3 regions of the Lysinibacillus sp. NPDC097231 genome follow, and region 3 is predicted to be linked to each of the others. Evidence: riboswitches for the same ligand, from Rfam matches in the RefSeq annotation. Region 3 holds a riboswitch; each other region holds the start of a gene.
The links. Region 3 has a riboswitch for thiamine pyrophosphate ahead of thiC (phosphomethylpyrimidine synthase ThiC). Riboswitches for the same ligand answer to the same signal wherever they lie in the genome.

Region 1 (5,870 bases), on a different contig from region 3:
GTCGCCTCAAAAGAACATTTTGAGGCGGCTTTTTTATTTGTGCCATTTACTTTAGAGGTACAATTTACCTTTAAAAAATTTCGTATTAAAAATCTAATAACGCACATTCTATATTCACAAGGAGGTGAGAGACATGACTTCAAACAACAACCGCAGTTCAAACAAGCTTGCAGTACCTGGTGTAGAGCAAGCACTTGATCAAATGAAATACGAAATTGCACAAGAATTTGGTGTTCAATTAGGGGCTGATGCTTCAGCTCGTGCTAACGGATCCGTTGGTGGTGAAATCACTAAACGTCTTGTACAAATGGCAGAATCTCAATTAAAAGGTATGCCACACAACAACCAATAATTGCTTAATTAGCAATTAAAATTAAAACCAGTGACCGTAAAAGGCACTGGTTTTAGTTTGCTTTATTTTTTTATTTTTAATCCTTTTTAAAAAATTGATGAAGATTTAAATGTAGAGACTGTATTTGAAATATCCTCACTTTCGCAAATCGCAGAAATAACAGCAACTCCATCTGCGCCAGCTTTAAATACCATATGTGCATTCGAACAATTTATACCCCCGATTGCAACAATTGGAAGCGTTGGATATTGTTTTCGAACTTGCTGTAAAAACGTTGTCCCACTAGGTGGCTTGGCGTCACTCTTAGAAGTAGTTGAAAAAATAGGGCCAATTCCTACATAATCTGCACCATATTGTAAGGCAGTTTGTAATTCTTCTTGTGAATGAACTGAGACACCAAGAAGCATCTTACCAACTTTTTCACGTACAATCGATATAGGTAAATCATCCTGTCCCACATGAACACCATCCGCACTAAGTTTCACAGCAAGCTCCACATCATCATTAACAATGAACGGAACATTGTATTGTCGGCAAAGCTTTTGACATAGGCGTGCAAAATTTTCATATGCTTGTCCAGTTAATGCTTTAGCTCCTTTTTCACGAAATTGAAACATTGTCACCCCAGATTGTAAAGCTTCTTCAAGGACATTTATTGGTTTCTGATTAAAAACATTGCCTGTACCCATAATAAAATATAGCAGTAAATCTTCACGTTTCATGAATGATCACCTCACAGGAATCCTTAAAGCTTTGATAAGCAAAATGATTCGTAGGACCATGGCCATTGCCAAGAGATAGATCATAAGTTATTGCTAATTGGATAAATTTTTTTGCTTCTACAATCGCTTCTTTTATAGGAAGTCCGCTTCCGAGAAAAGCAGTTAAAGCAGCGGAGAACGTACAGCCTGTACCATGCGTATTTTTTGTGGAAATTCGAGTGGACTGCATGGAAAATGATCGACTGTCTTGAAAAAATACATAATCAATTGCATAATCTTTATCCGCTAAATGACCGCCTTTTATAATGACACATTGCACACCCAATTGTAATAAAATCTGAGCCGTTTCCTTAATGTCAGCTAGTGTTTTAATTGATCTTCCAGTAAGTGTTTCAGCCTCAGGAATGTTTGGTGTAACGATTGTTGCTAATGGAAGTAAATCGTTTTTCATTGCATTTATCGCTTCTTGCTGTAACAAGCTTTCACCGCCTTTGGCAATCATTACAGGATCTACAATTAGCGGAATGTCTACTTCAGCCATAATATTTGCAATAGATTGAATGATTTCAGAGGAAAATAGCATACCTGTTTTAACAGCACTAATAGAAAAATCATCGATTAAAGCACGAAGTTGTTTTTCAACAAAGCTAACTTCAACTGGCAAAACGTCCGATACACCAAGTGTGTTTTGGGCAGTCAAAGCTGTTATGACGGAAGTTCCAAATACCTTTAATTCTTGAAAGGTTTTTAAATCAGCCTGTATGCCAGCGCCGCCACCACTATCTGAACCAGCAATTGTTGTGACAATATGCATTATTTTTCACCATCCTTTGAAAATCGGTGTAGTTCGTTCAATACTGCTATTTGAAAATCACCCATATATTGAGTGGATGATGCTGCTAATTGAGCCACTGTTTTATAAAGCGATAACGTATCTACCATTTGACTGAAAGGTTCACTACCTGCAACGTAGGCAGCACAGCAAATGGCACTGAGTAAACAGCCTGTTCCAGTGACTTCTGTCATTAGTGAATTTCCACCTGTAATCCATTGAATCTGCTCACCATCAGTAATCAAATCCTTTTCGCCGGTTACAATAACCATACAATTGTAGAGCTGAGCAATTTGTAGAGCCTCGACTTCGATAGAAATTGAGCCATGTCCACTATCTACACCCTTTTGTTGCCAGTCAACATTAGCAATTGCCGCAAGCTCCCCTAGATTACATCGAATTGCAGCAAATTTTATTTCCTCTAGCAAAAGCTGTACTGTTTGTTTACGATAAGTTGTTGCGCCTGCACCTACAGGATCTAAAATAACGGGAATACCAAGCGCATTTGCTTTTTTTCCTGCAAGTAACATTGATTCTTTTGTTCGCTCATTAAGTGTGCCGATGTTAATCAATAAGCCTGAGGCAAGAGCGACCATTTCCTCAACCTCAAGGCTATCATCAGCCATGACCGGAGAAGCACCTATTGCCAATAAGCCATTTGCTTGGAAATTTGCCACAACATAATTGGTAATACAATGAATAAGTGGATTTTGTTTACGGATAGTTTGAAGTATCATTTCATGTCCTCCTCTATTGGATGGACGTAAGCGTGCAAAAAAGGCTCTTTTCGTGCAGAACGTACACGTAAAAAGAGCCTTTCATCAATGAGTTAGATGTAAATTGCTCCCTACGTCAGTATTAACTAACAGGTTCAAAGGGTCAGGTTTTACCTTCTCAACTCAAAATGAGTCCCCCTGCAATCATGCTTTTAGTTGACCAAAATGTACCATACTTTTCTTTCGTATTCAATAGAAAAATCTTTCAATCAAGATATGACTGATGCCATATAGTGGAGTATGATAGTTGTCACGACTTTTATAAAATAGTGTACCTTCCATTGAAAATGGTGAAATTGGAGTTTTATAATGGGCATAGCAAAAGGGGGCATTTGCCATGAAAAGACAGGATTTAATCGCACCAGAATGGTACAACATATCAGAGGAAATCGAAAAATATGCACAGGATTCTACAAAAAATGCATTAATCGTGTATAACGAAAACGAAGAAATTCAGCACATAACATATGCTAGTTTACTCGAAAAGGCGAATCAGGCAGCTCACGTATTTACATCCCAAGGTTTAACAAAAGGTGATGTAATTTTAGTCATGGTGCCGAGGTCAGTCGAAGCATATATCGTATATATTGCAGCATTAAAGGCAGGTCTAACGATTATACCAAGCTCGGAAATGCTAAGAACGAAGGATATTGAATATCGAATCAAGCATGCAGATGCAAAAGGTGTTGTTGCATTCGAGCCATATATTGAACAATTTGATAACGTGGAAAATTTACAGGGGATACAGCAATTTGTCATTGGTTATGCACATAAACCTTGGCAGTCTTTACTTGAAAAAATGCAAAAACAACCAACAACCTACATAAGCACTACACCAACTAAGAGTACGGACAATGCATTTTTAGCTTATACGAGTGGTACAACAGGCAATCCCAAGGCAGCTGTGCACACACATGGCTGGGGATATGCACACTTACGAACAACGGCACCGAATTGGTTAGGTGTGCAAGAAAATGACATTGTCTGGGCTACAGCTGCTCCAGGCTGGCAAAAATGGATTTGGAGTCCGTTCCTTGCCACGTTAGGAAGTGGGGCAACCGCATTTGTCTATAAAGGTAAATTTGATGCGGCAACATACCTTTCATTGCTTGAAAGATTCAATATTAATATTCTGTGTTGTACACCAACCGAGTATCGATTTATGGCAGTGCTTGAAAATTTACAAGATTTCAATTTAAGTACAATTCGCCAGACTGTGTCAGCGGGTGAACCTTTAAATAGTGAAGTTATAAAGGTGTTTTCAGAAGTCTTTAATTTACAAGTACGAGATGGCTATGGACAAACAGAAAATACATTACTTGTTGGGACAATGGTAGGGATGAAGGCAAGAATTGGCTCAATGGGTAAACCTACTCCAGGTAATACTGTAGAAATAATTGATGATTTTGGAAATCCTGTTTCAGTTGGAGAAGTCGGAGACATTGCTGTACATCGAGAAACACCTGCATTATTTAAAAAATATTTGAATGATCCTGAACGAACAAATTTACAATTTAGAGGCGATTGGTATATAACTGGAGACCGTGCATATAAAGATGATGATGGTTATTTTTGGTTTGAAGGTCGTGGAGATGATGTCATTATTTCCTCTGGCTATACGATAGGTCCATTTGAAGTTGAAGATGCATTAATGAAGCATCCAGCAGTTAAAGAAGCTGCCGTTGTAGCGAGTCCAGATGAGGTTCGTGGAAATATTGTGAAGGCTTTTGTTGTGCTCTGCGACGGTGAAATTGGAAATGTAGCACTTATTAAAAACCTGCAAAATCATGTAAAGGCTTTGACAGCACCTTATAAATATCCTCGTGCCATTGAATTTGTAACAGAGTTACCCAAGACTGCATCTGGTAAAATTCGCCGTGTCGAATTACGTCAGCAAAAGAAAAATTACACACATAAATGATTCTCCAGAGAATACAGCAATAATTTCCTGGGGAATAATGTCGAAAATCAAGGTTCGTGCTCCTTTATGAACTTTGATTTTTTTAATGATATTAGGTAAGGTATTATGGGGAATGTTTAGGATAAAACTTTTGCATATTATTGCAAAAAAATGAAACAATTTAGTAAGTCAACCGTATAAGTGATAAGGAGGCGGAAAGACATGAATGTTAAAAGGTGGACTGCATTAATAATTGCAGGAGTATTACTAGTATTTTCATTGGGGATAAACACCATATTCGCAATAGTTAAATCAGATTTCTTTGGAAATTTTGATAGCTTGATGGCTGGAAATGAATTGAGTGTAATGGAAACGGTTATTGAAAACGGTGATTTTAATAAACGTATTGCATATTTGACAGTAGATGGAACGATTCAAGATGTTGGTTCAAGTACTTTATGGCAACCAGTTGCGTATGATCATAAATTTTTCTTACAACAGTTAGATAATATTTTAAATGATGATACTGTCCAAGGCATTGTCTTGAATGTCAATTCACCTGGAGGCGGTGTAAAGGAATCGGCGGAAATTTACAAAAAGCTTTTGAAAATTAAAGAAGAACGACAAATTCCAATCTATGTTTCTATGGATTCGATGGCAGCTTCTGGAGGTTATTACATTTCGGCTCCTGCAGATAAAATTTTTGCACAACGCGATACAATAACAGGCTCAATCGGTGTTATTATGCAATCAATCAATTATCAAGCACTAGCAGAAAAAGTGGGTATAAAATATGAAACATTTAAATCTGGTGCACATAAGGATATGCTAAGTCCAATGCGAGAAGTGACACCAGAGGAACGTGCTATGATGCAAGATATGATTAATGAAACATATGAAGAATTCGTTAATATTGTAGAAAAGGGACGCAATATGCCTGAAGCAGATGTGAAAAAAGTTGCCGATGGTCGAATTCTTAGTGGTACGAAGGCACTTGAAGCAGGCTTAATTGATGAAATTGGTGATAAGGAAGCAACAATTGCTGCATTACGTGAAGACTTCGGTTTACAAGACGCAGAATTATATGAGTATTCATATGATGTGGGCGGCTGGCAATCGTATGTTGGTATGAAGATTGGATCGATGTTTGGTCCATCAACAGAGGAAAAAATGCTAATGAAAATTATGACGGAATACAAAGCACCAAAAATGATGTATTTATATGGTGAATATTAGGGGGGGAGTACAATGACAAACAATGAGGTTGTTATGCAAGGTTCACCCTCTA
Region 2 (5,870 bases), on a different contig from region 3:
AATATAGAGGGTGCACATGCCTTCATTAATTTTATATTGAACGCTGAATCGGGTGCTAAAAATGCTGATTATGTAGGCTACTCTACCCCTAATATTGCAGCAATGAAATTAATGGATAAAGAAGTTGTGTCTGATGAACGCTTCTATCCTTCTGAAGAACAACGTAAAACATTAGAAGTTTATAAAAACTTAGGCCCTGATTATTTAGGTAAATACAATGAGCTGTTTTTAGAATTTAAAATGGGCATTCGATAAACCATTTAAAGCTGTTCTCACGTTATTGACGTAGAGAACAGCTTTTTCCTCATTTAATACGAATGCACTCGATCATGTTAGTATGAAGCTTTTCCATTCATTAGATTGCAACCCTATAACCTTATTTCAGACTTCTAGTCAATAGCAAAGGTACAAGCCTTGTGGTAGACTGTAGTATATTTGATTAGAAAAGGGGGATATTCGATGACCCAGCAGAAGTCTAATAAGGCGGCTTTGTATATTTTAATGTTTAATATGTTTATCGCAATGGGGAGTATTGGGATTATTATTCCTGTTATGCCTGAGTATTTAAAAATATTCGGTGCTGCAGGCCAAGTTCTTGGCATGCTTATTGCAACGTTCGCCTTTGCACAATTCGTATTTTCTCCAATTGCTGGGAATCTTTCGGATCAATACGGTCGGAAGAATCTTATTATTTTCGGCCTAGTAGTAACAGGGCTTGCACAAATTGGTTTTGGACTTTCTACAGACGTGTGGATGCTCTTCCTGGCACGCTTTTTAGGTGGCCTCGGTTCAGCATTTATTGCACCTCCTATTATGGCTTTTGTAGCAGATGTTACAACATATGAAGAACGAGGTAAGGGGATGGGAATGCTAGGAGCAGCCATGTCTCTTGGCTTTATGATTGGACCAGGAATCGGTGGCTTTTTATCAAAAGTAAGCTTACATTTCCCATTCTATACGGCTGGATTTGCTGCTATTTTAGCAGCGTTACTATCATTTTTCTTATTACCATCAACAAAACCAAACTCTGCGAAAAAAATACAAAAACAAGACAATCTAGTGAAGCAAATGGCACGTTCCATACATATGCCTTACTTTGTTATGCTTATTATAATGTTAGTATTCTCGTTCGGTATTGCTAATTTCCAAACAACTCTATCGCTGTTTGTTACTGAAAAATTCAATTACACACCCGTGGATATTGCCATTATCTTAGTTGTAGGTGGTGCTTTCGGTGTAGTGGTACAAATGTTTATTATTACACCGCTCTTTAATCGTTTCGGTGAGATGAAAGTGGTATTAGTCAATTTATTTATTGCAGCCGTTTCTATTTTCTTAATTTTATTTGTTTCTGGCTTTGCACTTGTTTTAACTGTAGCGACAATCTTCTCTACTGCCACTACATTAATTCGCCCTGCTGTTAACACGCTCATCTCGAAGCTCGCTGACAATGAGCAAGGGTTTGCGGCTGGTCTTAATAATGCATATATGAGTCTTGGTAATATGATTGGTCCAGCTTTAGCGGGTATCCTATTCGACTGGAATATGAACAGTCCTTACATTTTCGGGGCTATCATTCTAATGGCCTGCTTCTTCCTTGCCCTTATTTGGACAATGAAAAGAGCACCACATCTTATGCAGTCTGATTCGAAATAGTCTGACAAGTCATTGACTATTTGTAGTAGTATGTTACATTTATGTTGTTACGCTGCTCAACAAAAAAATGAAATAATTATTACCACTAGGGGAGTCTTTAAAAGGCTGAGACGTGTATTGTTATATACGGACCCTTTGAACCTGATCTAGTTCACACTAGCGTAGGGAAGTGGCGACGCTTGCTTTTTAATATGTAAATGCAAGGCCGCTTCCTATTGTTTTTCAGGAAGTGGCTTTTTTTCGTGCTAGAGGTCTAAGCGGCGATAACAATTAAATTTAAATATTTTAAAGGAGCGGACATTATGTCAATTCGAAAATTAACCATTATGGCCTTATTAGTGGCAATTGCTGTAGCAGGCTCTGCCTTTGTTTCAATTCCGACAGGCATAGCACGTGCATATCCAGTGCAGCATGCCATTAACGTTATTGGCGCTATTTTTCTTGGACCAGTGCCTACTGTTATGGTCGCCTTTGTTACTGCGATTATTCGTATTTTAACAGGCACAGGTTCATTGTTAGCTATACCTGGTAGTGTCATTGGCGCACTGTGCGCAGCCATTGCTTTTAAATATAGCGGCAAGCAATGGCTAGCAGGTGTTGGTGAAATGTTTGGAACAGGAATCATTGCCTCATTCATTGCAGTACCTTACGCACATTTATTAATGGGAACATCCGTAGCTGCATTATTTTTCATGCCAGCCTTTTTAACATCAAGTACTATTGGTGCCATCTTAGGCGTTGTCGTTGCTAGTAATCTGCGAAAGACCGTATTTGTAACTAACCTTAATACAATGCTTAAATAGCCTGGTTTATAGAAACAAATTAGAGCATTATCGAAACTATTTGAGCTTTTATCGAAACATAATGTCATTTTATCGAAACTTTTTGTGCCTTTATCGAAAAAATTCCTTAACAAAAAAAGAAAAGATGGCACATTGCTAAAAGCGATGCACCATCTTTTTGTGTTTACTATCTTTTTTTCATGCCCTTTAATAGCTGGGCAACATTTGTATCCTCTGCCTGCAGTTGTTTTTCCTCTACAAGCTGTTCGTTTCTCTTCGGCCTTGTTAGGAAGCCCCAACCAAAGCGTCGTATTGTTATATCAATGAAGAACAGTAGCATCCCCGCTAATAAAAGCCAGGTTGTAATATTTTGACGTTCTGCACCTTTTTTCGTAAATTCACGGAATACTTCCTCCGGCTCTTTCAAAACGGAGCCGCCTGTTTGTTTTGTCAGCTCTTCTGTTAGCTTGTCATTCACTGGACGTAACTCATATTCGGCACTATACGGAACACTTAAGCCTGCCTGGTAAATAGCTTCGTCTTCATCTGCAATGCGGAAGAAGATCAGTCCTGGTTCTGCCTGTACAACCGCTCGAACTTGTGACGCTGAAATGGTTTCAAGTTGTGTTTCAAGTTCTTCACCAGATTCGTTAACAGCTACAATATCTAAAAACGCTACTTCATTTGTTGGATCAGTTATCATAAATGAACCGTCTGACTCTAGACGTACATCATAGGCTACATCATTATAGCTCGGTAGCATCTGTGAAATAAGCGTTTGCCAAAACGTACCCCAGTCTTGCCATCTTGCCCAGTCTCCTGTCCATTTTCCTGTCGAATCAGTAGTGAAAGCGAATGTCTTGCCAAGGCCATATTGCCACTGCGCTAGCACGGGATCCTCCTTCTCACTTTCAGCGATCACAGAAGCCCCCTGCTTTGCTGTCGTACCGATATAAGCATTCATTTGAGGTACACCATTTGCAAATAACGTGTTCCATCCAGATGCATTATAGATAGTTGGATAAAATGGGCTATCCTCTATATATGTGCGTGAAATCATTGCCGTTTCACGAGATAAAATCGAAGGGATGGTCTGCTCATCAACAACGTCGTAGAATCGTCCACTGCCCATTTCACTAAGTGCTTCAAGTAAATTGGCATCTGCATCTTGTCCAATGGCTACAGTAGACAATGTCACGCCATTGTCTTTTCCTTCAGCGATTAAATCTTCGTAATTCCCTGGCTGTGACTGTCCATCCGTTAATAGAATAATATGCTTACGCTGTAGCTTTAAATCAGCTAGGTTTTCATAAGCTTTTGCAAGTGAACCATAGATTTCTGTTCCTCCACCTGGTGTTACAGATAAAATGGTGTCTACAGCTTCTTCCTTATTGCCAAGCGGTCCAGTTTCGATAATTTCCCAAGGTCGATCATCGAAAGCAATAAAGCCGAGTGTATCTTCTTCTCTTAACATTTCAACTGAACGAGCAGCCGCCTCCTTAGCGAGCTCTAGCTTCGCTCCAGACATACTGCCAGAACGGTCAAGCACGATAACAAGTCCTAATGATGGTAATTGTTCCTTACCTTTAATCTCCATTTCAACTGGTAGTAACGTTTCGATTGGTGTTTTAAAATAGCCACCCAAGCCAAAACTATTTTCGCCACCGACCATTGTAAAGCCGACACCGAAGTTTTTCACTGCCTGTTCAATTACATTCATTTTTGCCTCGCCTACTAAATGCCCTGGCACATTATCAAAAATAATAGCATTGTATTGTAAATAACTTGAAAGTTCATTTGGTAAACTTTCAGCACCCACAACATCATAGGAAATGGATTGGCTACCAAGTGATGCAGCGATAGGTGATGCTGTGTCATAGCCGTTAACGATTAATAAATGTGGTTCACTTTGCACCATCGTAACACTTGTTAGTTTATTATTTTCAAAAATGGCATCTTGTTCAACTTGCATGAGTGCCTCATATTTTACAAGTCCCTCTGCTGTTGCTGTATGTTTATACGTAAATACATTTGAACCTTGTGCAAGCTCCACTGCCTCACGATGAATGAGTTTATCATTTTCATATAATAATAATTCCCCTTGTCCTGCCGCAGTTGCTTGAATTTCAGTCACCAACTGCTGCTGCTCCCCTATATAAGCCACTTGTGGGGTTACAAAGCTTTTAAGTGATACATCGTTAGCAACAGGTTGGCTAAACGGTACTACATCAACACTAATGTTTGAACCTTTAAACTTTGAAGCAAAATCTAAGGCATCTCCCTTTGTTTCATTGCCATCCGTTAACAATACTAGGCGTGTTGCTTTTTTTGGATCTACGATACCTGAAGCGAGCTGTAGGCTTTGCTCAATATTCGTTTGATCTGTTGACTTTATGGCTGTAAATTTTGGTACTTCCTTTAATGAATTTGATAAAATGGCTTCCGTTTGCAGTGTCGATGAAAAAGAATAAATCCCTGCAAGCTGTTTATCCTTTTTCGACTGTAAACTTTCCTCTATAAAATGAGCCATCTCATCCTCTGTACCATTCATGGAAGCAGAACGGTCAACTAAATATATTATTTGTTCTTCCTTTACAGGTAATAAAATATAAGGCCCTGCAAGTGCGAAAACCAAGCAGCAAATTGCTACAATGCGTATACCTAGTACCACGATATGGCTCTTTTTTAGTCGCTGACGTTCACGCCAATAGGTCCAACCAAAATACGCAAATAAGGGAAGTAACAGCAACAATGCTAATGGCATATCAATTCGTAAATCCACGACGTCGTTGCACCTCCCACTCTGAAACAAGTAATACTAAAATAATGAGGATGAGCCAAGGCACGAACGAAGTTTTCGCTATTTCTTCTTTACCATTGTCCTGAAGCTCTCCCAATGTATAACTTGTCCCTTTTTCAATGACACGCTCTTGAGCTTGAAGCTGTACAATAAAGTGCTTTTCTTCATTGTTTGAACGTGCTGTATAGATCCCTGGCTTCATTGGAGCTGTTAATAAACCATTCATAACAGACGATAAAAACTGATCATCTTGGGAATATACACTCCATTCACCCTGTGCTAAAGCCACAGCACGTTGCTCATTTGGTGTAAAAATACCGAGTGAACCAATTGATTGTGAAAGCTGTTGTTCAACACTCCATAAAAATAACGGAAATGAAGGATAAAGTGGCCAATCTGTATCTGCAATATCAGCTAATACTACAATATCTCCTTCAGGTGAACGCTGTATAAATGGCTGATCTCCAACCGATGCAATCGTTTTATAGCCATCGAAACCAGGATATACAACACTGATGTATATATCCTTTAGCTCGCTAAAGGCAAATAACGAATCACTTGTTGTTGTTACTTTCCCAGAAGCTTCAAGCTTTTCAGCATCATCACGTCCAAATAATATAATCGGCTTGTCC
Region 3 (5,870 bases):
TACTTTTGTTTTGGCTGCAGCTACTTGAATTGAGTGGTTTACAGAAGAATCACCAGAGGCGGCATTTGCAGGTAGCACTGGCAATACCAAAGTGGCTGTCATAGCAGTTGCCATAAAAGTCGATAACGCTTTCTTTTTCATTTAAGTCACTCCAATCATAGTATTTAATAGATAATATAACATATATTTCAATATATTAGTATACGAAGGGATGTTTTACTATATATCCATAAAGCAAATGAATCATTAGTCCTTTTCTCGGAACGTCTTGTTTATGTAATGAAATGCTTAAAATTACTCATAAATAAGTAAAATTCTGCATTATTCGATAATTATGTTGTTGTGATACATTAGTCCATCCATTATGATTTTTTTATAAAACGGGGGTGTTATAATGGGAAAACCTAGGGGTGTTGCTTTGAAGTTATCTTCCCTTATTATAGGATTATTTTTAGTGTTATTTCTTGTTTATACTATGATAATAACTTCTGTTTCATTTTTGGATTGCTCTGCTAACTTTCGTACTTCCTCGGCAACTACAGAAAAACCTTTCCCATGTTCACCCGCGCGAGCAGCTTCTATAAATTTCTCTTCTACTTTTTTGAGTTAAATCACCTTTGCTGCAGATTTAAGAGAGGCGCGTAAAAATGAGCTTTCTCGTTCTATTGCGGTATCAATCAATATGTTAATGACTAAACTTTCTTCTATTGCTAGAGCGTAAAAATCAAGCTATTATGGCGATTCAAAATATATCTGCAATATCGGAGGAGACGGCAGCGTCTGCTGAACAAGTAAGTGCATCTGCTATAGATCAACAAGCAGAGCTACAAAAGGTGGCAGAATCCATCGATAACATGGAAAAGACTTACAAGAGGTTGTTAATCGATTTAAGCTTGCTTAATACAAGAATGACTACCAACCAGATATGTAAATATGAAAGGTAGCCTTTTTTTCTGCAAATTTGTGGGATTACTATTTCTAATAGGCAATCATGAGGTGCATTGACCAAGTAGATAAACAGCACTACTATAGGAAAGGAGAGGGGGACATTACCATGATGTATCTCGGAATGATTTTCTTTCAGATTGTCGCTCCTATTTTAGTGCTACTTGTACTTGGCGCAATTCTTCAAAAAAAATTCCGTTTTAATTTAAAGGCACTTTCGCAACTTATTACATACTGTTTTATGCCAGCAGCAGTTTTTGTGAATTTGTATGAAACGAGTATAGAACTATCGGTGCTTGGGGAAGTTGCATTGTTTATCCTCCTCTTTATTGGTAGCCAAATGATGCTTAGTCACTTTGTAGCGAGGGCATTAGGTCTAGTGAGAACGGAGGCAGCAGTGTTTAAAAATAGCGTTGTCCTCATAAATTCCGGCAATTACGGTATTCCAGTCGCACAAATGATTTTTGTGACACAGCCAATTGGTGTAGCCATTCAGGTTATTCTAGTGATATTTCAAAATATGACCACGTATACATACGGCTTGTACAATTTAATTTCTTCAACAAAGTCAGGCATGGCAATCGTAAAAGATTTTCTCAAAATGCCTATTATTCATGCGCTTATTATTGGTGTAGCTCTGAACTACTTTGATATCACTGTACCTCAGTTTATTAAAATTCCGATAGATCATGTGGCAGACGGTTTTATCGCTATAGCATTAATAACATTAGGTGCACAACTATCACAGCTTGAAATCAAATCTATGTTCAATAAAACGGTATTCATTAGCTGTTTTACACGATTAATCATAGGGCCAGCTGTAGCTTTACTTATTATTTTTGTACTTGGCCTAGACGGTGTCGTAGCACAATCCCTTTTTATAGCCAGTGCCTTTCCGACATCGCGAAATAGCTCTAGTCTTGCATTAGAATATGACGTAGAATCGGCAACAGCTGCACAAACAGTATTGTTTTCAACGATTGTGAGCTGCATCACAGTGACAATTGTTATTTACGTAGCGGAACTGTTGTTTACCTAACAGCTAGACGCCCTCAGGAAACGCCTAGACGGAACGGAAATCAACCACACGTTATGATGATAAGACAAAAATTATCAAATGAAGCTTCCATCCCTTAGTAATATCTGCTACACTAGCATCAAACTAAATAGCATTAACTAGGGGAGTCTGATGAGTCAGGCTGAGAGGGAAACGCTTAGAGGTTTCTTGACCCTTTGGACCTGATCTGGCTCATACCAGCGTGGGAAAGTTAACCATTGTTGCAATCTATATTATTTGCGATAACTATACTTTTACATTGATAGCCGGATCCAAAATTTTTTGGATTCGGCTTTTATTTTTTAATCTGTAGGTGTCAAACAGATAAAACCTCCGAACGCGTTGTTTATCTGTGCGAAAGCGAAGCGACAGCAAAAGAAAATTGATTTTTGTTGGAGTGAGCTAGATTCGGTCCTTGTATGAAATTTTCTATAAGGGAGAGAAGTAGGTCATGACAACAGTTAACGAAAAGAATATTACAATTATGTCGAGCTTTGATGGTAGCAAAAAGGTTTATGTAGAGGGATCGAGACCTGATATTTTAGTACCAATGCGTGAAATTACATTAAGTCCGACGACAGGCAGCTTTGGGGAAGAGAAAAATGCGCCAGTTCGTGTTTATGATACGAGTGGTCCATACACTGATCCTGCATATATGGTGGACATTACAAAAGGATTGCCTGCCTTATGTAGTGCATGGATCAGTGAGCGGGATGATGTTGAAGAATACGAAGGTCGTACCATCAAGCCAGAAGATAATGGATTCCGCAATGCTGATGATCCACGTATTAAAGAAAATGTTTTTCCGGATTTATCTAGAAAGCCTTTGCGTGCGAAGAGAGGTAGAAATGTAACACAGCTTCACTATGCAAGAAAGGGAATTATTACTCCGGAAATGGAATTTGTAGCCATTCGTGAAAATATGGACCCTGAATTTGTGCGCTCAGAAATCGCGGCAGGGCGTGCTATTTTGCCTTCTAATATTAATCATCCTGAGGCCGAGCCGATGATTATTGGACGCAACTTCCACGTGAAAATTAACGCCAACATTGGGAATTCTGCTGTATCATCCTCTATTGCGGAAGAGGTAGAAAAAATGACGTGGGCAACACGTTGGGGTGCCGATAACATTATGGATTTGTCGACTGGTAAGCATATTCATACGACACGTGAATGGATTATCCGAAATGCCGCAGTGCCAGTAGGAACAGTACCTATTTATCAAGCGTTAGAAAAAGTAAATGGTGTGGCAGAGGACTTAACGTGGGAAGTGTATCGTGATACGTTGATTGAGCAGGCCGAGCAAGGTGTTGATTACTTCACGATTCATGCAGGGGTATTACTGCGTTATATACCATTAACTGCTAATCGTGTAACAGGTATAGTGTCTCGTGGAGGCTCAATTATGGCACAGTGGTGCTTATATCATCATCAAGAGAGCTTTTTATATACACATTTTGAAGAAATCTGCGAAATTATGAAAACATATGATGTTGCCTTTTCTTTAGGTGATGGTTTACGTCCAGGTTCCATTGCAGATGCAAATGATGAGGCACAGTTTGCGGAACTGGAAACGCTAGGGGAATTAACACAAATTGCTTGGAAGCATGATGTACAGGTGATGGTAGAGGGACCAGGGCATGTGCCAATGCATCTTATTAAAGAAAATATGGACAAGCAGTTAGAGGTATGTAAGGAAGCTCCTTTCTATACATTAGGGCCACTGACAACAGATATTGCTCCCGGTTATGACCATATTACATCAGCCATTGGTGCTGCAATGATCGGTTGGTTTGGTACAGCAATGCTGTGCTATGTAACGCCTAAAGAGCATCTGGGGTTACCAAATCGTGAGGATGTTCGTGTTGGGGTTATTACGTATAAAATTGCTGCTCACGCGGCAGATTTAGCGAAAGGGCATCCAGGAGCACAGCAGCGTGACGATGCACTATCTAAGGCACGCTTTGAATTCCGCTGGCGCGATCAATTCAATCTATCCCTAGATCCAGAGCGTGCAGTGGAATATCACGATGAAACATTGCCTGCAGAGGGAGCGAAAACGGCACACTTCTGTTCAATGTGTGGACCTAAGTTTTGTAGTATGAGAATCTCACAGGATATTCGCAATTATGCAAAGGAAAGAGACTTAAATACGACTGAAGCGATTCACCAAGGCATGCAGGAAAAGGCAAAAGAATTTAAGAAGGCAGGCAGTCAGATTTATAAATAATTCAAGTGAAGGCTTGTGTCTATCAAATTAGGCACAAGTCTTATTTTATTTGGTCGTAAAAATTTGGGCTTGGATATTAATAATAAGTTGAAAATTAAATTTTAGTTAGGTTTTTTACCATGTATTTGAAAAAATCCTTACATTTTGCTCCACCTTCACCATATCAAAACTTCACAAGAATCTCACTCTATATTCACTGAAAATTCTTTCTTTTTTCGTTATTCTCACACAACTAATTGATAATATTCAAATAGCTTCAAAAATATATTGAGGAGATGATGATTTTGAGATCAGTGAAAAAGCAATTTTTTCTACTTGCTACATTAATTTGTTTAACTTTTATTATAGCAGCATGTGGCAATGATGAAAAAGCAGTAGAGAAGAAAGAAAAAGCTAATGAACCAAGCAATGTGAATATTGCATTAGGTCATGCTTTAGATTATTTAGGGTTAGATCCTTATGCTAATGGTCGCGAAAATACAACGTTAAAGACGGTAGTTTTTGAATCCTTGGCGTTAGAGACATCATCTGGCCAATTTGAAAGTGCACTAGCTGAAAATTGGGAGGTTAGTGAAGATGCAAAAGTGTGGACGTTTTATTTAAAGAAGGATATTAAATTCCACGATGATACATTATTTACAAGTGATGCAGTTGTTCAAGCGTTTAATCGTTATATGCAAAATAAAGAGTTGTCTAGAAGGTTAGGTATTGAAAAAGTAGAAGCTACTGATGATTATACAGTCGTATTCACATTAACTAGACCATCGGCAACATTTTTAACAGTTGTAGGCTCTTATCAAACTGCCATTCCTAGCCCAACCGGTTTTGATGCAGAAGGGAAATTTGTAGAAGCTATTGGTACAGGACCATATAAAGTACAAAGTAGTACTAAAGAAAGAATTGAATTTGTAGCTAATGGAAATCATTGGCGTGGAAAGCCGGATATTGATAACTTAAATGTCATTTATATTTCGGATGCTTCAACAATGATTTTGGCACTTGAATCGGGGGAAGTAGATTTGATTGGTGCTGATGGTTACGGGATTTCCTTTTCTGAAATTGAGCGATTAAAAGGAAATGAAAATTTAAAAGTAGTGATTAATGAAGACGCTAGTTCGATGGAATGGATTGGGTTCAATTTATACAAAGGTCCATTAAGTGATAAAAATTTGCGGGAAGCGCTAAATTATTCGATTAATCGACAGGAAATTATTGACTATGTCTATGAAGGCTATGCAACTACTGCAAAAGGTCCAATTGGATTTAATGATTCTATCCCATGGGTAGATACATCGATTGAAGGCTATACATATGATTTAGCTGTAGCTGAAGGATTATTTAAAAAAGCAGGTTATACAGAGAAAAATGAAGAGGGCTATTTTGTAAAGGATGGTCAAGCCTTGGAGTTAACGTTTGTTACCAAATCAGATAGAACGTGGAAACCTGTTAGTGAAATACTACAAAATCAATTAAAAGATGTTGGAGTTAAGGTGAATCTTGAAGTGCGTGGAGATGATATTGTACGTGATTTAGTGAAGAAGGGTGAGTACGATTTAGTATCACTAGGTAGTATGGGTAAAAGTAATGCTGATCCGTATTATTTCTTCCAATATTACTTTACGAGTACAGGTACAAATT

Region 1: linked by a shared signal. The riboswitch ahead of thiM (hydroxyethylthiazole kinase) and the one ahead of thiC (phosphomethylpyrimidine synthase ThiC) in region 3 are both predicted to bind thiamine pyrophosphate.
Region 2: linked by a shared signal. The riboswitch ahead of thiW (energy coupling factor transporter S component ThiW) and the one ahead of thiC (phosphomethylpyrimidine synthase ThiC) in region 3 are both predicted to bind thiamine pyrophosphate.

What each region holds. Positions count from the first base shown of each region.
Region 1 is NZ_JBIWDH010000003.1:78,431-84,300, reverse strand. It holds gene ACIQXF_RS03705 (alpha/beta-type small acid-soluble spore protein) at 134-352, shown strand; gene thiE (thiamine phosphate synthase) at 439-1,074, opposite strand; gene thiD (bifunctional hydroxymethylpyrimidine kinase/phosphomethylpyrimidine kinase) at 1,064-1,888, opposite strand; gene thiM (hydroxyethylthiazole kinase) at 1,888-2,643, opposite strand; TPP riboswitch at 2,734-2,832, opposite strand; gene mbcS (acyl-CoA synthetase MbcS) at 3,020-4,603, shown strand; gene sppA (signal peptide peptidase SppA) at 4,805-5,818, shown strand; gene ACIQXF_RS03675 (RDD family protein) at 5,831-5,870, shown strand, end outside.
Region 2 is NZ_JBIWDH010000011.1:7,033-12,902, forward strand. It holds gene ACIQXF_RS08795 (ABC transporter substrate-binding protein) at 1-255, shown strand, start outside; gene ACIQXF_RS08800 (MFS transporter) at 460-1,656, shown strand; TPP riboswitch at 1,734-1,841, shown strand; gene thiW (energy coupling factor transporter S component ThiW) at 1,959-2,459, shown strand; gene ACIQXF_RS08810 (VWA domain-containing protein) at 2,626-5,220, opposite strand; gene ACIQXF_RS08815 (vWA domain-containing protein) at 5,204-5,870, opposite strand, start outside.
Region 3 is NZ_JBIWDH010000030.1:25,105-30,974, forward strand. It holds gene ACIQXF_RS16745 (S-layer protein) at 1-141, opposite strand, end outside; partial or broken gene ACIQXF_RS16750 (methyl-accepting chemotaxis protein) at 481-582, opposite strand; gene ACIQXF_RS16755 (hypothetical protein) at 708-944, shown strand; gene ACIQXF_RS16760 (AEC family transporter) at 1,055-1,984, shown strand; TPP riboswitch at 2,114-2,228, shown strand; gene thiC (phosphomethylpyrimidine synthase ThiC) at 2,454-4,232, shown strand; gene ACIQXF_RS16770 (ABC transporter substrate-binding protein) at 4,526-5,870, shown strand, end outside.